2 regions of the Streptomyces sp. NPDC001100 genome follow, and region 2 is predicted to be linked to the other one. Evidence: riboswitches for the same ligand, from Rfam matches in the RefSeq annotation. Region 2 holds a riboswitch; the other holds the start of a gene.
What was found. A riboswitch is a leader RNA that binds a small molecule or an ion and turns the genes downstream of it on or off. The one in region 2 is predicted to bind cyclic di-AMP.
Positions count from the first base shown of each region.

Region 1: linked by a shared signal. The riboswitch ahead of ACWDEW_RS26545 (transglycosylase SLT domain-containing protein) and the one ahead of ACWDEW_RS04275 (transglycosylase family protein) in region 2 are both predicted to bind cyclic di-AMP.

Region 1 is NZ_JBSFKO010000019.1:25,012-29,823, reverse strand. It holds gene ACWDEW_RS26555 (LacI family DNA-binding transcriptional regulator) at 1-600, shown strand, start outside; gene ACWDEW_RS26550 (HAD family hydrolase) at 707-1,513, shown strand; gene ACWDEW_RS26545 (transglycosylase SLT domain-containing protein) at 1,603-2,070, opposite strand; cyclic di-AMP (ydaO/yuaA leader) riboswitch at 2,074-2,245, opposite strand; gene ACWDEW_RS26540 (CocE/NonD family hydrolase) at 2,508-4,502, opposite strand; gene ACWDEW_RS26535 (peptide MFS transporter) at 4,519-4,812, opposite strand, start outside.
Region 2 is NZ_JBSFKO010000002.1:442,494-447,305, forward strand. It holds gene eno (phosphopyruvate hydratase) at 1-1,107, opposite strand, end outside; gene ACWDEW_RS04275 (transglycosylase family protein) at 1,401-2,096, opposite strand; cyclic di-AMP (ydaO/yuaA leader) riboswitch at 2,106-2,274, opposite strand; gene ACWDEW_RS04280 (transglycosylase family protein) at 2,468-3,433, opposite strand; gene ACWDEW_RS04285 (cytochrome P450 family protein) at 3,624-4,812, opposite strand, start outside.

The DNA.
Region 1 (4,812 bases), on a different contig from region 2:
GTGGCGGCCGAACTCCGCGACGCCGGCATCCCGTTGGTGGCCTGCGGCAAACCGCTCGGCCCCGCCTCCAAGTACAGCTACGTGGCCGCGGCCGACCGCGACGGCGCCCAGGAAATGGTCCGCCACCTCATCTCCCGCGGCAGACGCCGCATCGCCATGGTCACCGGCCCGCTCGACGCGCCGGGCGGCCCCGACCGCCTGGCCGGCTACCGGGACGTCCTCACGGAGGCGGGCCTGCCCCACGACCCCGCACTCGTCGTGGAAGGCGACTACCGCCGCACGGGCGGCGAGGAAGCGGCCCGCAGACTCCTGACGCGGGCCCCCGACCTGGACGCGGTGTTCGTGGCGTCGGACCTGATGGCTCTGGGAGTCGTCAACACCCTCCAGCAATCCGGCCGTTCGGTCCCGGATGACATCGCTGTCGGAGGCTTCGACGACTCGGCGGCGGCCACGGCGATCACCCCGGCCCTCACGACCATGCGCCAGCCCTACGACCGCATCAGCGCCGAAATGGTCCGCATGCTGCTCGCGCAGATCGCCGGCGAGGACACGGCGGGCGTGATCCTGCCCACCGAACTGGTGATCCGGGAGTCGGCATAACCGCCGTAACTGTCAAACCAACCGGAACTCGGGTCAACGTATGTGAAGGCAGCAGCCGTCCGGTTCGTGTCGAGTCGGTGGGGCGTTCCATCCGTATTCTCTGATCATGGCCGCACCCCTCGCATATGCACTGATCGCCACCGACCTGGACGGGACGCTGCTGCGCGGCGACGACACGCTCTCCGACCGGTCCCGCATCGCACTGGCGAGGGCGTCGGCGGCCGGCGCCCGGCACCTGGTCGTCACCGGCCGGCCCGCTCCGAGGGTGCGCCCGCTCCTCGAAGACCTCGGCAGCAGGGGGCTCGCGGTGTGCGGACAGGGCGCGCAGTTGTACGACGCCGGCGCGGACCGTCTGCTCTGGTCGGTCACCCTGGACCGTGAGCTGGCGGAGACCGCGCTCGGCAAGATCGAGGCGGAAGTGGGCCAGGTGTTCGCGGCGGTCGACCAGGACGGAGTGGACGGCCTCACCCTCATCGAGCCCGGCTACTTGATGCCGCACCCCACGCTCCCCGCCGTACGGGTGGGCAGGCGCGACGACTTGTGGTCCGAACCGATCAGCAAGGTGTTGCTCCGTCACCCCGCCCTGGAGGACGACGAGTTGGCGTCCACGGCCCGCTCGGTGGTCGGTTCCCTGGCCTCGGTCACCATGTCGGGTCCCGGTACCGTCGAACTCCAGCCACTCGGCATCACCAAGGCGACGGGCCTCGCCCTGGCGGCCCGCCACTTGGGCCTGACCCCGTCCGACACCATCGCCTTCGGCGACATGCCGAACGACATCCCCATGTTCGACTGGGCGGCCCACGGAGTGGCGATGGCCAACGCCCACCCCGAACTCAAGGCGGTGGCCGACGAGGTGACGAAGTCGAACGAGGACGACGGCATCGCGCTGGTCCTGGAAAGACTCCTCGACTGAAGCGTCTTTCAGGGGCGCGGGAACCGCGCGACCAGCCACGACGGCGCGGCAGACGGACAGACAACCCGTCGTGGCTGATCCGACAGTCTCTAGTAAGCCCCGTACACGTTGTCGATGGAGCCATACACGGCCGCCGCGTAGTTGCAGGCGGCGGTGATGTTCGCAACCGGGTCGTACGGATCGAACGAAGTCCCGGCAACGTGATACGCGTTGAACGTCGGGTCGATCACCTGGAGCAGCCCCTTCGACGGCGTACCCGCCGCCGCGTTGGAGTCCCAGTTGTTGATCGCGTACGGGTTGCCGGACGACTCACGGATCACGTTCCGGTAGATCCCGTTGTACGTACCCGGAATTCCCTTCTGCGCCATGATCGCGAGCGACTCACGGATCCACCCGTCAAGGGTGTTGGGGTATCCGGCGAGCGTGGTCGACGAGGTCGTGGCGGCCGAGGCGGTGGTCGCCCCGACGACAGGCAGCGCGAGGATCGCGACACCGGTACCGGCGACAACGACACGGCGGACAAGGCGGGCGCGGCGGGACTGAGCGGATGCAGGCATGACGAGGTTCCTCTCCGTCGCCTGCGAGGTGAGCTGTCGGGTTCGGGCTGGGAGGTGCCCGGCCACGCCCTCACGGACGTGACTTAACCCCGAGCCGTCCCGGTCGCAGCGACCGGTCCGGCGACTTACCTGGGTCCCCCGCTCCTGCCGTGCGAGAAGTTCGTGACTGGGATGCCGGGCGGCGGCAGGATTCGGCGTTCCGCTCGACAGGCCCGGAAACTATGCGAGAGCACATGTCCGGAACAAGTGGCGGAATCACACCTAACCCCTATTGACCTTGGTCTGAGGCGTATGGGGCACTTGATCCTTTGCGTAAGCCAAGGTTCAACTGTCAATAACCACAAGGGAAACGTAAAAACGCAGGACCACAGGCCACGCACACAAACGCGTGACCCAACTCACGGCGAGATAAAGAACGGCAAATCGGGCATTCGTCCTCAACTGGCAGTTCTCGGAATCCTTTTCTCCCAAGTGCGGTGAAAGATCACTTCGCTGCCCTCGGTGCAGATCACCTCATTCGAGGTAATAAAGTCCGTTTCGTCGCAGGTGATCTCGGACCGCGTCCGCACGGTCGTGTCCCATCCCAGCTCCGGCCGATGCAGCCGGATCGTCCAGTCGGACCGCGTGCGGGCGGACAAAGGGTCCGACTCGTCGATCGTGTACGTCTCCAGCGCGTCCTCGGTGAATTCGAGCCCGTCCGGATACACCCGCGTGCCGCCGTACCGGGGATCCACCTCCAGCCGCCACTCACCCTTCGCCACATCCCGCACGACCAGCCGCTCGGGCCGCGGCTCGTCCAGCGTGGCGGGGTGGTTGACCCCGATCGGCGCGGCCTCCTCGGGCTCGTCGAAGCGAATGTCGTACGTCAACTCCCTTTCCCGCACCGGAAGTTCCATCGCACATCCCTCCGGATCCAGCGTGAACCCCGCCCCGGACTCCGGCTGCGGCCAGATCCAGGGCCAGTACGCCGACGACACCGCGAGCCGGATCCGATGGCCCGGCGGAAACGCGTGCCCGATGCCGTTCAGTTCGAAGGTCACGTCCTCCGTGGTGCCCGGCGTCCACGGCACCGCCCGGTCCCGCCCGTGCCGGGCCGACAGGTTCAGCACACCGCGGGTGACCAGCGTCGACGACCCGTCCGGCGCGACATCGCACAGCCGCGCGACCACCTGCCCGCGCGGCACACCGCAGGTCAGCCGCAGCCGCACCCTCGGCCGCCCCAGTACCCACGTCTCGGCCGGCACCTCGAACTCGAAGCACGCCGACCGCGCGTCCTCGTCCCGCTGGTCCGGCGGCAGGTCGGCGTCGTTCCCGAACGGGAAGAACCGGCCCGCGTCCACACCGGTGTGCATGGGGGAGCGCACCAGGACGGGCGCGCCCCGGAGGCCGTACGTCGTCGTCTTCACGTGGGGCGAGGGCCACGTGGGCTCGCCGACCCAACGGCCCGGCAGGGTGTCGTAGGCCGTGGCCGGAGGATGCGAGTCGCTGACGTAGGCCCGCAGCGGAGGTTCCTCCATGACTCCCGTGTCCTCGCCCTTCAGCCAGTGGTCCCACCAGCGCAGCGTCTCCTGGAGGAAGCCGATCGCGGGTCCTGGCGGCAGGCCCCGGTCGGGGTACTGGTGGGACCACGGTCCGATCAGACCGCGCACCCGGTCGGGCGGGAGGTGTTCGACGAGCCGCAGGACCGTGTCGCGGTACGGGTCGTGCCAGCCGCCCACCGCCAGGACGGCGGCGCCGATCGCGCCGTAGTCCTCACAGACGCTGCCGTGCCTCCAGTAGTCGTCGCGGAGCTGGTGGGCGAGCCAGGTGTGGATGAACGGGTCGATCCGCTCCAGGCGCTTGAGCCACATGTCGCGCCAGACCAGGCCCGCGTACTCGGGGTCCGGCGGGCGGGCGACGAAGGCGAGCATGGTGGCCGCCCAGGCGTGCAGGTCGACGGCGAGGGCCGAACCGCCCATGTAGTGCACGTCGTTGTCGTAGCGGTCGTCGGTGGAGCAGACGGTGACGATCGCCTTCAGCGGTTCCGGCGCGAGGGCGGCGATCTGGAGGGAGTTGAAGCCGCCCCAGGAGATCCCGAACATGCCCACCTTGCCGGTGCACCAGGGCTGCGCGGCAAGCCAGTTGACCACCTCGACGCCGTCCGCGAGTTCCTGCGCGTCGTACTCGTCGCCGGGCGCGCCCTCGCTGTTGCCGTGGCCGCGCACGTCGACCCGCACGGAGGCGTAGCCGTGGCCCGCGTACCAGGGGTGGCGCTGGGCGTCGCGGGGCGCGGTCCAGTCGGTCAGGCGGTACGGGAGGTATTCGAGGAGCGCCGGTACGGGTTCGTCCGTCAGCGGGCGCCACACGCGCGCGTAGAGGCGTGTTCCGTCGGGCATCGGGATGCGGATGTCCTCGTGGGCCGTCTCGTGGGGGAAGGACGTACGGATGCGCATGAGGGGACCCCTGGGTTCAGTGGACCGGGTGCATGGTGCGGCGCAGCCAGGGCGCGGCGGCCATCACCGCGAGGCCGGCGGCCACCGCGATCGCGCCGTTGACGCCGAAGTAGGCCGGCTTGGAGACGTCGTCGTAGAGCTTCACCGTCTGGGCCTGGATGCCGTTCGCGAGCGCGAGGGACAGGAACCAGAGGGACATGGTCTGGCTGGAGAACGCGGCCGGGGCGAGCTTCGTGGTGGCCGACATCCCGGAGGTCTCCAGGAGGATGTCGCCGAGGCCGAGCAGGAAGTACGAGCCGACGATCCACCA
Region 2 (4,812 bases):
CTCGCCGGAGCGGTGGGACATCATGCACTTGAAGCCGTTGCGCTGGGCCATCTCGACGGCGTCCAGGGTCTCGGTCAGCGAGCCGATCTGGTTCACCTTGACGAGCAGGGCGTTGGCGGTGCCCTCCTCGATGCCGCGGGCGAGGCGCTCGGGGTTGGTGACGAAGAGGTCGTCGCCGACGATCTGGACCTTCTCGCCGAGGCGGTCGGTGATGACCTTCCAGCCGGCCCAGTCGTCCTCGTACAGCGGGTCCTCGATGGAGACGAGCGGGTACGCGGAGACGAGCTCCTCGTAGTACTCGGTCATCTCGGCGGCCGAGCGGGACTTGCCCTCGAACTCGTACTTGCCGTCCTTGTAGAACTCGGACGCGGCGACGTCGAGCGCGAGCGCGATCTGCTCGCCGGGGACGTAACCGGCCTGCTTGATGGCCTCGATGATGAGGTCGAGGGCGGCGCGATTGGACTCCAGGTTCGGGGCGAAGCCGCCCTCGTCGCCGAGGCCGGTGGACAGGCCCTTGGTCTTCAGCACCTTCTTGAGGGTGTGGTAGACCTCGGCGCCCCAGCGCAGCGCCTCGGAGAAGGACTCCGCGCCGATCGGGGCGATCATGAACTCCTGGATGTCCACGTTCGAGTCGGCGTGCGAGCCGCCGTTCAGGATGTTCATCATCGGAACGGGCAGCAGGTGCGCGTTCGGGCCGCCCAGGTAGCGGAAGAGGGGGAGGTCGCTGGCCTCGGACGCGGCGTGCGCGACGGCGAGGGAGACGCCGAGGATGGCGTTGGCGCCGAGCGAGCCCTTGTTGTCGGTGGCGTCCAGGTCGAACATGGCCTGGTCGATCAGGCGCTGCTCGGTGGCGTCGTAGCCGACGAGCTCCGGGCCGATCTGCTCGATGACGGCGAGGACGGCCTTCTCGACACCCTTGCCGCCGTAGCGGTTGGGGTCGCCGTCACGCAGCTCGATGGCTTCGAAGGCACCCGTGGAGGCGCCGGACGGAACGGCGGCACGACCCGTGCTGCCGTCGTCGAGGCCGACCTCGACCTCGACCGTGGGGTTGCCTCGGGAGTCCAGGATTTCCCGGGCTACGACGACGTCGATGGACGGCACGAGCATCTCCTTCTTGGGGTCTGACGCGGCTACGGCAACACCGCAGCGGCTCTGCGAGACGAGCCTAACCGGCTCGGGGCGATTGGCCATCCGGTCGGCCGCCTGATGGACAGAACCGAGAGTAAATTGTTTCCGAACGGAACAAAAAGCTTTCCCGAAGCGGACACAAAAAGGCCCCGCCCCGGTGCGTACGGGGGAACACGCACCGGGGCGGGGAGCCCGTGGGGGACGGGGGTGACCCTCACGAGGTCTCCATGGTGGAGTCCGCGGATGTGAGGGCGCTGTGGTTCAGCTGAGAGCTACTTAAGGTGGAGCTGCTGGCCCGGGTAGATGAAGTCGGCATCGTCGATGATGTCCTTGTTCAGCTTGAACAGGTGCTGCCAGCCGCCCTTGACCTTGTGCTTCTCGGCGATGGAGCTGAGGGTGTCGCCCTTGACGACCTTGTACTCGCCGTCACCCTTCTTGACCTTCTTGCCGGTCGGGGTGGAGACGGTCTTCTTGGCGGCCGGACGCTCGGCGGAGCGCGAGGCGGTCGTGTTGGACGTGGAGCGCTCGGTGGTGCTCTTGGAGGAGCTTGAGCCGTTCGAGCTGCTCGACGAGCTGGAGCTGCCGCCGGAGTAGGCGGCGCCCGACAGGCCGGTGCCGCAGACGGGCCAGGCACCCTTGCCCTGGGAGGCGAGAACCTTCTCGGCCACGGCTATCTGCTGCGACTTGGAGGCCTGGTTCGCGGTGGAGGCGTAGGCGGTGCCGCCGTACGCGGCCCACGTCGAGGCGGAGAACTGCAGACCGCCGTAGTAGCCGTTGCCCGTGTTGATGGACCAGTTGCCGCCGGACTCGCAGCTGGCGACCGTGTCCCACTCGGAGGCGGTCGCGGCGGAGGCGCTGCCGGTCGCCATGAGCGGGGCGGCGATGGCGACGCCGGTCACGCCGGCGAGCGTGGCGACGCGGGTGGCCTTGGACGGACGGCGGTGCTTGCCCTTGCTGGAAAACAGCATGGAAAATCCCAATCCCCTCACCGACGCCTACGAGGTGAGCTGTCGGGTTCGGGCCGTGTGAGTTGCCCGGCCGCGCACCTCTCGGTGCACGGCTTCACCCCAAGCCGCACTCGGCATCAACTGCCGGGCCCGGCACTTACCTTGGGTCCCCCGCTCCTGCCTACGGCGCTTGACGCGACGAATGTTCCCGGAGGCCGCTGGCAGGACTCGGCGTGTGCGGCAGCCGGGGCTCGTGGTGACGAGCGGCCTTGACCGTAGACACGGAATCGGCGGAATTTCAAAGACGATCAGGGCTTCTGAGACTCATCCCACACTTTCACCAAAGCGGACATTCGCCGCGAAGTGTGACGCGAACTCCCGCTGTTTTGCTGCTACTTTCCGCCCGTTTCAGCACTGACGTCCAAGGTCTGACCGGCGACAATCGCGGCCGGATCGGCGCCTATCACCTTTTTGTTCTCGGCGTAGAGCGCGCGCCATCCGCCGTCGAGGCCAAGGGAGTCGGCGATGGACGCGAGGGAGTCGCCGGCGCGGACGGTGTACGCCTGCGGCACCGCGTCCTCCTCGGCGCTCGCTCCGCGGTGCTTGCCGGCGCTCTGCTGCTGGACACCCTGGTCGGCGGTGTCGTCGAGCGCGCCGGTGTCGACGAGGCTCCACTTGCCCACCGCTTGCTGCGAGTTGTCCGATTCGTCGAGTTTCGGGGACTCGGTGGCCGAGCTGTCGCCCGCCGAAGAGGTGGTGGACTTGTCTGACTTGGTGGGTTTGTCCGTCGCGGAGGGGCTGGGGCTCTGCGAGTCGTCACCGGAGGTGCCGGCCGAATCGGAGGGGGTCGGGTCGGTGTTGCTGGAGTCGGACAGCCCGAACGACCCGGAGGAGCCGTCGGAGTCCGCGGAGCCCGAGGAGTCCGTCGCGCCGGTGGACGGCGAGTCGCTCGCGAGGCCGGTGTCGACGTTCGTCGAACCCGAGGTCGTGGTGAGGCCGGCGACCAGCGCGCAGGTGACCCACTCGGAGGTGCCCTTGGCGTCGAGAATCTTCTCGGCGACGGCTATCTGCTGCGAGCGGCTGGCGAGGTCGGCGGTCGGGGCGTAGTCCTCGCCGCCGTACTTGCTCCAGTCGTCCTGGGTCAGCTGGAGGCCGCCGTAGTGGCCGTTGCCGCTGTTCTCGCTCCAGGAGCCGCCGGTCTCGCACTCGGCCACCTTGTCCCAGGTGGTGCCGTCGGCGGCGTTCGCGGCGGCGGCGCCGAGGAGCGGGATGGCGATGGCGGAGCCGGTCACGCCGGCGGCGACGAGGATTGCCGGAGCCTGACGGGGGCGACGGTGACGACCGTTCCCGGAGAGCATGCGGAGGCCTTTCGCGTGACGACTGGGGGGAGCGCGCGGCGGGTGCTGCGGGGCGCCGCGCTGGTATTCGAACGTAGCCGCAGTCGATCACTTGTCACAAGTTAATGCCACGTAGATCACGTGAAGATCACAGACTTGAGGAACTGTCATCTTCGGGTTTACGCGGCGAGATGCCCTGTTCGGTCCGGGTCTACGACGGTGTCCACGGAGTTGGTGTGCCCGCTCCTGGCGTGAACTCCACGGGCAGGGTGCGCAGTCCGCGCATGATGAGGCCGCCGCGCCAGCGCAAGTCGGCCGGGTCGGCGGCCAGTTGAAGGTCCGGCAGGCGGGTGAGGAGGGTGGCGAGCGCGGTCTGCCCCTCCAGGCGGGCGAGCGGGGCGCCGAGGCAGTAGTGGATGCCGTGGCCGTAGCCGAGGTGTTGATTGTCACGCCGTCCGAGATCCAGCACGTCGGGATCGGCGAACCGCTCCGGATCGCGGTCCGCGGCGGCCAGTACGACGAGCACGGGGTCGCCGGCCGCGATGTCCTGCCCGCCGAGGGTGAGGGGGCGGGTGGCGAAGCGCCAGGTCGCCAGCTCCACCGGGCCGTCGTAGCGCAGGAGTTCCTCGACGCCGGTTTCGAGGAGGCCGTGTTCGCCCGCGGCGAGGGACTTCTCCAGGCGGGCACGCTGCTCGGGGTGGGTGAGGAGGGCGTAGGTGCCGTTGCCGATGAGGTTGACGGTCGTCTCGAAACCGGCGAAGAGCAGGATGAAGGCCATCGCCGCGGCCTCGTTCTCGGTGAGGTGCTCGCCCTCGTCGGAGGCACGGATGAGGGCGGAGATGAGGTCTTCGGTGGGGGCGGTGTCCGGGGTGCCGGGGAAGGTCCCGCCGGGGGGCGGGGCGGGGGCGTCGGAAAGGGCCGCGCGCTTGCGGTGGATGAGGTCGGCGAGATAGCCGCGCATCTTCTTCACCGACCGCGCGACTCCGCCCCTCGGCCCGCCCCCGTGCCGGATCATCATGCCCGCCCAGTCCCGGAAGTCGTCCTGGTCCTCGCGGGGGACGCCGAGCAGGTCGCAGATGGCGTAGATGGGGAGCGGGAAGGCGAAGTCGTGGATGAGGTCGGCGGAGCCGTCCGCTGCGAACCGGTCGATGAGATCGTTCGTCAACTCCTGCACGCGGGGCGCGAATTCGGCCACCCGGCGCGGTGTGAACGCCTTGCTGACCAGCCGTCGCAGCCGGGTGTGGTCCGGCGGGTCGATGTTGAGCAGATGGGTCATCAACTCGGCCTTGCGCTCACCCGGGATACCGGTCTTGCCCTTGGCGTGCGCGGGTTCGTCGTGATGCGCGGGGTTCTTGGACAGGCGTGAGTCGGCGAGCGCGAGCTTGGCGTCGGCGTACCGC